DNA from 3 places in the Chryseobacterium sp. W4I1 genome. Region 1 is predicted to be linked to each of the others. Evidence: riboswitches for the same ligand, from Rfam matches in the RefSeq annotation. Region 1 holds a riboswitch; each other region holds the start of a gene.
What was found. Region 1 has a riboswitch for S-adenosylmethionine ahead of QF044_RS16925 (TonB-dependent siderophore receptor). Riboswitches for the same ligand answer to the same signal wherever they lie in the genome.

Region 1 (3,287 bases):
TATTATCAGATCTGGTATATCCAAATTGAAAATCCAGCTTTTGAGATTTATCTGCAAAACGTTTTTGATATGTTATCACTGCTTCCTGCCTCAAATTATCAGTATGAGCAACATCTGAGGAATTATAGTAGGCCTCACGTAAATCTTTAAGATTTTTTTCAAAAGGCAAATCTCCATGACCATTACTCAAAGTATAATTGTCATTATTGTTATGGTAAATATCGTAGTTCAGCAATAATCTGTCCTGTCCAAGATCAAACGTCATTCCTGATTTTGCAAAATACCCACGTCCTATTCTGTCGGTATTGCTGTGAAGAAGTGCATCCTGATCACCGTTCAGCATACTTTCACGATAATTTTGGCCGACATTCAGCTGCCATCCGAAAAGCTTATTTCTTGCATTCAGATTTACAGAATTTGTTGTTCTGCTTCTGAATTTATCATAATTTGTAAATGAGTAATTTCCTGAATACGTTGCTGTTAAATATTTATTGGCATTTTTATTCGTAATAATATTCATGATGGCACCTCCGGAAGTCGCAGGAAATTCTGCTCCGGGCTGCGTGATCACTTCAATTTTTTCCACCGAATTGGCAGGCATTCCTTCCAGGAAAGAATTCAATTCATTTGAAGTAATGTTTAAAGGTCTTCCATTCAGATATACATCCAGAATTTTTCCCTGATACATCATTCCCGCAATATCTGTGGAAACCAGCCCCGGAAGTTTTTTTATTCCCTCCAGAACGTTACCGTTATTAAGCTGTGGCTGTTCAGAAAAATCAAAAATAGTACGGTCTGCTTTTTGTTCAACGGCTTTTTTAGTTTTAGTAATAACGACGCCTTCAATCTGCTTTTCTTTTTCTTGACTGCTACTGTTCGTCTTCTCCTGCGAATAGGCAAAAATAGATCCCAACAGGGATAAAGTTAATATAGTTCTTTTCATAATGTTTTTTTACTACTCTTCAGTTAGACGTAAAAAAGAACAATTTGTTACGGTAAAATTTGCGAAAAGTTAAATTTTTGGGCATTTATTTTTTTATTTCCGAAATAATTATATCTTTGCCAGGTAATTATCAAGAATCTCATAGATGGGATAGCAACCTGCAAAACAAGCAAGGTGCTGAAATAGATAAGCCGGTATGCCCGGAAAAAATGTTTATTCTCTATTTTCTCCCCATCTTGAAATTTTTGTTTTAAAAAATAAAATCAATGTTTAAAGACAAGGGAAATCACATTATCAATTTAAATTTTCGTTTCTCGGATCATGAAGAATCACTTCATTATTCTGACCTCTTTTCATGCCATTTCTACATGTGCATGTGTTGTTGTTTCTAGACACCTTTAAAAAATAATCTAACATTCCGGCTTTTCACGGTAACCTCTAAATAAAGGTTGCAGGAAAACTATTGCCTGAAAATTCAAACAATCATTAATAAAATACAAAACACATGCATACTTTCGAACATAAAATAATCATCGCTTCAGCAGTACTTATATCAGCATTTTATTTTGGACAAACAGATTCTACATCATCAAAAAAGATCGATGATGTTGTCATCCTAGGCTCAAGAGGAGCGGGGAGATCCCTTACAGAAACTCCGGTTCCTGTAGATATCATCAATATTTCAAAGATCTTACGACAAAGTCCTGTTAACAATATTAGCCAGGCGCTCAATTATGTGGTTCCATCATTTTCTTCCACCTCTCATACTGTGAATGACGGAACAGACTTTGTAGATCCGGCTCTTCTCAGAGGCCTGGGTCCGGATCAGGTTTTGGTTTTACTTAACGGAAAAAGAAGATACCAGTCCTCACTAATCAATGTTACCTTAACTCCCGGAAGAGGCTCGGTGGGAACAGATCTTAATGCTATTCCAGCGTTTGCCTTAGAGAAAATTGAAGTTTTAAGGGACGGAGCTTCTGCTCAATATGGCTCAGATGCTATTGCCGGAGTCGTCAATTTAGGACTTAAAAAAAGACTCGGACTATCAGGGCAGGTTTTTCTGGGAGGATATGTTTCTCCCGTTACCAATAATTTTTCCGGTGGAATAGATGGACAGACCATTTCGGCAGACCTTAATTACGGGGCGAAAATTGGCAGCAAAGGTTTTATCAACGTAACAGGATCGGTGCAGTATCGGGATCCCTATTCAAGAGCGGGAGTGAGGGAAGGAGATATCTTTAATGCATACAATGCCATTAATTACAGAGCTTTACAAAATGGTGTCAATATCGATGGGCTATATAAAAATATTACCAATACCTCTAATACCCAGCAGATTATCAATGCCGTAAAGCAGTATGCATCACAGGTTAATTATTTTTCACAGGATTTCAAGAATCAGATAGCGGGAGCAAATAGTATTACTGCATTACAGGGACTTTTGGGGAAAGATGTAACTGATCAGGAGCTTAAGTACAGAAATTTGGAAAGAAAAGATTTCAGTCTTAGATCTGGCCAATCCAAGTTACAGTCGGCACAGCTTTTTTTCAACTCTGAAATTCCGGTCAATGAAGACTGGAAGGTTTATTCTTTTGGTGGATATAGCTACCGTTTGGGAAATGCAGGAGGATTTTACCGTCTGCCCAATACAGAAAGAAACATCAATGCTGTTACTCCGAACGGTTATCTGCCACAAATTGAAGCAAATGTAAATGACTATTCGTTAGCCGGAGGGATCAAAGGAAAATGGAACGGCTGGAATGTTGATCTGAGCAATACCTTCGGGAAGAATGCTTTTAATTTTGGAGTCGTTAATACCTTTAATGCATCTTTGGGTGACCGTTCACCCAGAACTTTCGAAGCCGGAGGATCAGAGTTTTTGCAAAATACCCTGAATCTTGATTTCTCAAAAAAATATGATGTCCTTCACGGCCTGAATGTCGCTTTTGGAGGCGAATACCGTTACGAGAATTATAAAGTAAATGCGGGAAACGAAAACTCTTATGTATCCTATGATATTTTTGGACGTGTAGTTACTGCTGCTACTCCTGACAATGAGAAGGTCACTGATTTTTTCGGCGTTACAAGACCAGCCGGATCACAGGTTTTTCCGGGATTTAGTCCTGATAATGCCGTTTCCGGAAGCAGAAACAGTGTTGCTGCTTATGCCGATGTTGAAATTGAGCCTACCGATTGGTGGCTGTTAGAAGGAGCGGTAAGATTTGAAAACTATTCAGACTTCGGATCTACCTTTAATTATAAGCTGGCAACCAATATAAGATTGGCTAAAAACTTTAACTGGAGAGGGGCGGTTTCTACGGGTTTCCGGGCACCTTCTTTAGCA
Region 2 (3,287 bases), 690 kb from region 1:
AACGTAGGAGAAGAAGGAGATGTTGCTCTTTTCTTCGGTCTTTCCGGAACTGGAAAAACAACTTTATCTGCAGATCCGAAAAGATTCCTGATTGGTGATGACGAGCACGGTTGGGACAACAATGGTGTATTCAACTACGAAGGTGGATGCTATGCGAAAGTAATTGATCTTTCAGCTGAAAAAGAACCGGATATTTTCAGAGCAATCAAAAGAGATGCGCTTCTTGAAAACGTAGTGGTACACAATGGTGTAGCTGACTATAAAGACGGATCTATTACAGAAAATACAAGAGTATCTTACCCAATTTACCATATCAACAAGATTGTTCTTCCATCAAAGGCAGGACATGCTAAAAAGATCGTTTACCTTTCTGCTGATGCATTCGGGGTATTGCCTCCGGTTTCTATTTTGGATGAAAACCAGGCTCAGTACCACTTCCTTTGTGGATATACTTCCAAACTGGCAGGTACCGAAAGAGGAATTACTGAACCGGAACCGTCTTTTTCTCCTGCATTTGGAGAAGCTTTCCTCACTCTTCACCCAACAATGTATTCTAAAACATTGATCGGAAAAATGAAGGAGCACGGAGCTAAAGCTTATTTGGTAAATACAGGATGGAACGGAACTGGAAAGAGAATTTCTCTGAAAGATACAAGAGCAATCATCGATGCAATCATCGACGGTTCTATCGAAAATGCTCCTAAAACTCAGGTTCCAATCATGAACCTTGAAATTCCTACACAGCTTCCAAATGTTTCTGAAGGTATCCTTGATCCTAGGGAAACGTACAGCAATGCTACAGAATGGGAAGAAAAAGCAAAAGATCTTGCTGCAAGATATATCAAAAACTTTGAGCAGTACTGTAATACTGAAGAAGGGAAGAAGTTAATTGCTTCAGGACCTCAGCTTCAGCAGCAGACTACTTAATACAACAAAAGCCTCATCAACGATGAGGCTTTTTTATTTCTTAACTTGGTTTTTGTTCGATGCAATATTTTCTGTAGTGCCTGTTTTGTACTATTCTAGTAATGGATGTCACGTTTGTTAAAGCACTGAAATTCTGTTATTATTTCAAACTTAAAATTGCTAATCTGTATCCGTCCATTCCAAACCCGGACAACACCGCATCTGTACTGGCAGCGGTCACAGATTTCTGACGGAATTCTTCCCTTTTGTAAATATTACTGATGTGAACTTCAATCTTTGGTTTACTGATATTCTTTAAACAGTCTGCAATAGCATACGAATAATGCGTATAAGCACCGGGATTAATTACGACTGCGTCAAAATCATCTGCCTGAAGCCTGTTAATAATTTCTCCTTCAATATTGGATTGATAATATTCCAGATCATGAGAAGTGAATTCAGATTTCAGTTCTTCCAAACAGGTTTCCATGGTTATACTACCATAGATCTCAGGTTCTCTTTTGCCTAAAAGATTCAGGTTGGGGCCGTTTACAATTAAAACTTTCATTGTATAAATTTAAAAAGTTTAGTTTGATTATAGAACTTTTTTTGAATTTAATTGTACTTGAATGTTATTGTGTTATTGATAATGATATTTGTCATGTTTAATATTTTCATAATTCTATAAATAGCTGTTATAACATTCTTTAATTAAAAATTAACTTAAATTTTGATAAAAATTAATAATAAATTTTAAAGTCTACTTGTTTTGTAGACTAATTGTTTTTAGATTTGCAAACATATTTCGATCGGCTTATAAAGAAAGATGGAGGGAACTGACCCTGTGAAATCTTAACAACCTGCCTCTGCGCAAGGTGTTACATTCAGCCTTAAAGGAAAAATAAGCATTTGGTTAATCGTATTTATCGATGCCCTTTGTTGACTTTTCTGCAAGGGGTTAATTTTTAATATATGATAAATAAAATTGATTATGATTAGTAAAAGTTTATTTAATTCTAAGATCTGGATTCCACCAGTCGCTGTATTTTTCTTAGGTATTATCAGTGTACAGGCACAGGAAATTAAGCCAAAAAAAGATACAATCACCGAAAAAGAAATTGATGAGGTGGTAGTAATTGCTTATGGTAAAGCCAAAAGAACAAGCTACACAGGTTCAGTAGCCACTATCTCAAGTGATAAGATCAATAACCGGCCTGTTACCAATATTACAAAGGCTCTGGAAGGGCAGGTTCCGGGTGTTCAGGCAGTAAGTGCTTCAGGACAGCCGGGTTCTACGGCATCTATCAGGATTCGAGGAGTGGGCTCTATAAGTGCTTCCAGTGATCCTTTATATGTTGTGGATGGAATTCCTTTTGATGGAAACATCAATTCCATCAGCCCCAATGATATTGAATCCATCAGTGTTCTGAAAGATGCTACAGCAAGTTCATTATACGGCTCAAGAGGAGCTAACGGAATTATCATCATTACCACAAAATCCGGCAAGAAAGGAGAATCCAGAGTGAATTTTAATCTCAGTCAGGGATTTTCCAGCAGAGCGGTCAAAGATTATAAGCAGGTGAGTACGGATCAGTATTTCCAGCTGTATTGGGAAGCATTGAGAAATGGTTACAAGTCTCCTCAGATCTCTTCACAACAGGCAGGACAGATGGCAAGTGATAATCTTGTCAATGCACTTGGGATCAATCCTTACGGAGCCGGATTTCCAAATCCTGTGGGAGCAGACGGAAAACTTCTTCCTGGAGCAAAACCTTTATGGAATGACGACTGGCGAGATATTCTTCAAAGAACAGCATCCAGAAGTCAGGTTGATTTTGATATCAGCGGGGGCAGCGAAAAAAGTAATTATTTTTTTTCATTAGGGTATTTGGATGATAAAGGAATTGCCATTGAGTCTGGTTTTCAAAAATTCGCAACCAGATTGAAGGTTAATACTGAAGTTAAAAAATGGTTGAATGCAGGAGTGAATTTAAGCTATACCAACAGTATCCAGAATGCACCGCCATCATCGGATTCAAGAACAGACAATATCATCAATGCAGCAAGGGTAATTCCGTCTTTTTATCCTTATTATGAGAGAAATGAAGATGGAAGCTACCGACTGGATGCACAGGGAAACAGAATTTACGATTTCGGAAAATACAGACCTACAAGTGCACTGCAGAATCAGAATGCTGCAGCAACGCTTCCTTTAGACAAAAATGAAAACAAAGAGGATAACTTCTCAGGAAAAGGATTTTTGGAGTTTACTTTCCTTCCGGAACTGAAATTTAAAACCAGCTTTTCAATTGATTTAGTGAATTACAATGGACATTATTACTCCAATCCGCTTATCGGAGAGGGAAGTGAGACTGGAGGAT
Region 3 (3,287 bases), 830 kb from region 1:
TAGCAATACGCATCATATTAAGTGCATACATAGCCATCCAGCTGGTTCCGTCAGCCTGTTCCAGATGCTGTCCGTCTTTCAGTACCATATTACGGTCGAAAGCCCCGATATTATCAAGCCCCAGGAAGCCTCCACCAAAAATATTGTTACCGCTTTTATCTTTTCGATTGACCCACCAGGTAAAATTCAGGAGAAGTTTCTGAAAAACTTTTTCAAGAAATAAAAGATCTGGTTTACCGTTTTGTTTTTCATCAATTTTAAATACCCTGAAACAAGACCATGCATGTACCGGTGGATTCACATCGCTCAGATTCCATTCATAAGCGGGAAGCTGACCGTTCGGATGCATATACCATTCCTTCGTCAGGAGAAGAAGCTGCCCCTTTGCAAATTCAGCATCAATAATAGAAAAAGGAACACAGTGAAATGCCAGGTCCCAGGTTGCATACCACGGATATTCCCATTTATCTGGCATAGAGATAATATCCTTATTGTGAAGGTGGTTCCACTCCGTATTTCTTACATATTCATTGAAATTTCTTGGTGCCTGATGATTAGGGTCACCTTTCAGCCATTTTCCAACGTTATAGTGATAGAACTGCTTATTCCAGAGAAGTCCAGCAAAAGCCTGTCTCTGTACATTTCTTTCATCTTCATTTGTGGTTTCATTCTGAATCTCCTGATAAAATTCGTTCGTTTCAGTAATTCTGTTATTAAAAATCTCATCAAATCTTTCAAAAGGTTCATCAACTTCATCCGGACACAACCTGAAATCAAATGTTTTAGACTGTCCTGCACCAATAATTTCATCAATGATAAAAGAAGCCTTAGTTCCCCTTTTTTCAGGATTCACCGTATTGCTCCCGTAAATGATATGGTCATTGATTCCATCCTTAAAGTAAGTATTTCCCGGGTACGGACTTCCGTATAATTTAGGAGTGTTGGTTTCATTTTCACAGAAAGCGCTTTTCGCTGCCAGATTTCTTGAATAAAATTTCTTAATAGAAATACTGTCATGATTTACGTCTATACATCCATCATAAGAAGCATTCAATTGTGCCTTGTACGAATTGTAGCCCCATTTCCAGTTATTCCTGAACCAAGCTGTAGGTGCTATGACGATCGGGGCATCCTGTTTACTTCGGTTATGAACCGTTACCCTTGCCAGAATATCATTGTGATCGGCCTTACAGTATTCAATAAAAATATCAAAATACTCATCGTTATCAAAAATTCCGGTGTCAAAGATCTCGTATTCAGGTTCCTTTTTACTACGTCTTCCGTTTTCTGCCACAAGATCATCATATGGAAATGCATTGATAGGATATTTGTACACCATTTTCATATAGCTGTGGGTAGGTGTATTATCCAGGTAATAGAAGATCTCCTTGATATCCTCGCCATGGTTTCCCTGAGGATTGCTCAGTCCGAAGAAACGCTCTTTTATTATTTTGTCCTTTTTATTCCAAAATGAAAAGGCAAAACAGAAAATCTGCTTTACATCAGAGATGCCTGCGATCCCTTCTTCGCCCCATCTGTAGGCGTAGCTTTCTGCATTGTTGTGATTGGCGTGATGCCAGGCATTCCCGTCCGGACTGTAATCTTCCCGTACGTTTCCCCATTGCCTGTTACTTACATAAGGACCCCAGTTTTTCCATTTTATATCTTGTAATCGCTCTTTTTCAGCACTCATATCTCATCATTTTTCAGTACGAAGGTAGTTTTTTTGAAAAAAAATTCCAATTCCTTTCATCTGAATAATTCTTAATATAGCTCTGAAACACTTGTAATTGTGGGCTTTTTTAATATTAAATATTTTTTTTGAAAAATTTAAAAGAAAACACCTATCTTTGCAGAGCGTTCATTCAAATATTGAAAATGTTATCAAGAAAGGTTGAGGGATTAGACCCTATGAAACCTTAGCAACCCTTTGTGCAAGCAAAGAAGGTGCTACGTTCTACCAAATTTATTTTGGACAGATAACTTACTGAAGTTCTTTTCAGCCATTTCCTGTGGCATTTTCAATTGTATTAAATAATAATAGAATTGAAAACAGAACTAAACTATATTAATCTTTCGTATCATACTCATTCCCAAAAGGAATACTATATCCCGTTGAGCTACCAGCTCTTCGGGAAAGACCTGTTTACAGCACCCATTATACTGATCAATCACGCCCTGACCGGAAATTCAAATGTTTCCGGAGAGAAAGGATGGTGGAAACAGCTGATTGGTGAAAATCAGATCATTGATACGACTCAATATACCGTTCTGTGTTTCAATATTCCCGGAAACGGATATGATCATTTTTTAATTGATGAATACGAAGATTTCACCCCTTCAGATATTGCAGAAATATTCCTGAAAGGTCTCGAAGCTTTACATATCAAAAAATTATATGCCATTATTGGAGGATCTCTAGGAGGCGGGATCGCTTGGGAGATGCTGGCCAAACAGCCACAGCTTGCAGAGATATTTATTCCTATTGCCTGCGATCTTAAGACCCACGATTGGCTTCATGCACAGTGTCTGGTTCAGAAATTTCTGCTGAACGGAAATGATGAACCCCTGCAAAAAGCCAGGATTCATGCTATGTTGTGTTATAGAACTCCTCAATCCTTAAACGATAGATTTCAAAACAAATATCATCATCAGAACCATCGGTTAGAATCAGAAGACTGGCTTCTTTACCATGGAAATGCATTGAACGAAAGATTTAGTTTAAAATCTTATAAGCTCATGAATCATTTGCTGATGAATATCAATACTGAAGAAAATCAGCTGGAAAAGATCACTGCACGAATGCACCTGATCGCTGTAGATACAGATCTATTCTTTCCCGCCTCAGAAATCCGAATGTGCTTTGAACAGCTGAGAGAGAGAAAAGAAGAGGTTTTCTATCACGAGATACAGTCAATTCACGGGCATGATGCCTTCTTAATGGAATACAAACAATTAAATAATATCATAAAAAATATTTTGTAGAATGAAAAATGCTAACGAAATTAAGTTTTTAAAGAACAGATCAATTATCAAATTTGAAGGGGAAGATTTCTTAGGTGAAATCGGGATAGACGGAAGAATTTTCAAAGCGCTTACCTTGGCACGTATCAGTGTAGGAGTGATCTCCCAACAAGCAATTGAAAATGGAATCTCTATTTTGGTAAATGAAGCAGACGCCGAAAAAGCCGTAGCCTGTCTGATTGATGAATTTGTGGAAGAAAGAAGATCAGGAAAAGTTTCACAGATTTACAGCATCAATAATGTTTCCGTACTTGGTTTTGTAG

Region 2: another riboswitch for S-adenosylmethionine. It lies ahead of QF044_RS20135 (TonB-dependent receptor); the one in region 1 lies ahead of QF044_RS16925 (TonB-dependent siderophore receptor).
Region 3: another riboswitch for S-adenosylmethionine. It lies ahead of QF044_RS20840 (alpha/beta fold hydrolase); the one in region 1 lies ahead of QF044_RS16925 (TonB-dependent siderophore receptor).

Annotation. Positions count from the first base shown of each region.
Region 1 covers NZ_JAUSXQ010000001.1:3,638,850-3,642,136, reverse strand. Annotated here, with positions in the region: gene QF044_RS16930 (outer membrane beta-barrel protein) at 1-943, opposite strand, end outside; SAM-I-IV-variant riboswitch at 1,066-1,163, shown strand; gene QF044_RS16925 (TonB-dependent siderophore receptor) at 1,449-3,287, shown strand, end outside.
Region 2 covers NZ_JAUSXQ010000001.1:4,325,570-4,328,856, forward strand. Annotated here, with positions in the region: gene pckA (phosphoenolpyruvate carboxykinase (ATP)) at 1-927, shown strand, start outside; gene QF044_RS20130 (type II 3-dehydroquinate dehydratase) at 1,067-1,474, opposite strand; SAM riboswitch class I at 1,718-1,814, shown strand; gene QF044_RS20135 (TonB-dependent receptor) at 1,898-3,287, shown strand, end outside.
Region 3 covers NZ_JAUSXQ010000001.1:4,463,871-4,467,157, forward strand. Annotated here, with positions in the region: gene QF044_RS20835 (glucosidase) at 1-1,693, opposite strand, end outside; SAM riboswitch class I at 1,879-1,986, shown strand; gene QF044_RS20840 (alpha/beta fold hydrolase) at 2,047-2,985, shown strand; gene QF044_RS20845 (NAD(P)-binding domain-containing protein) at 2,987-3,287, shown strand, end outside.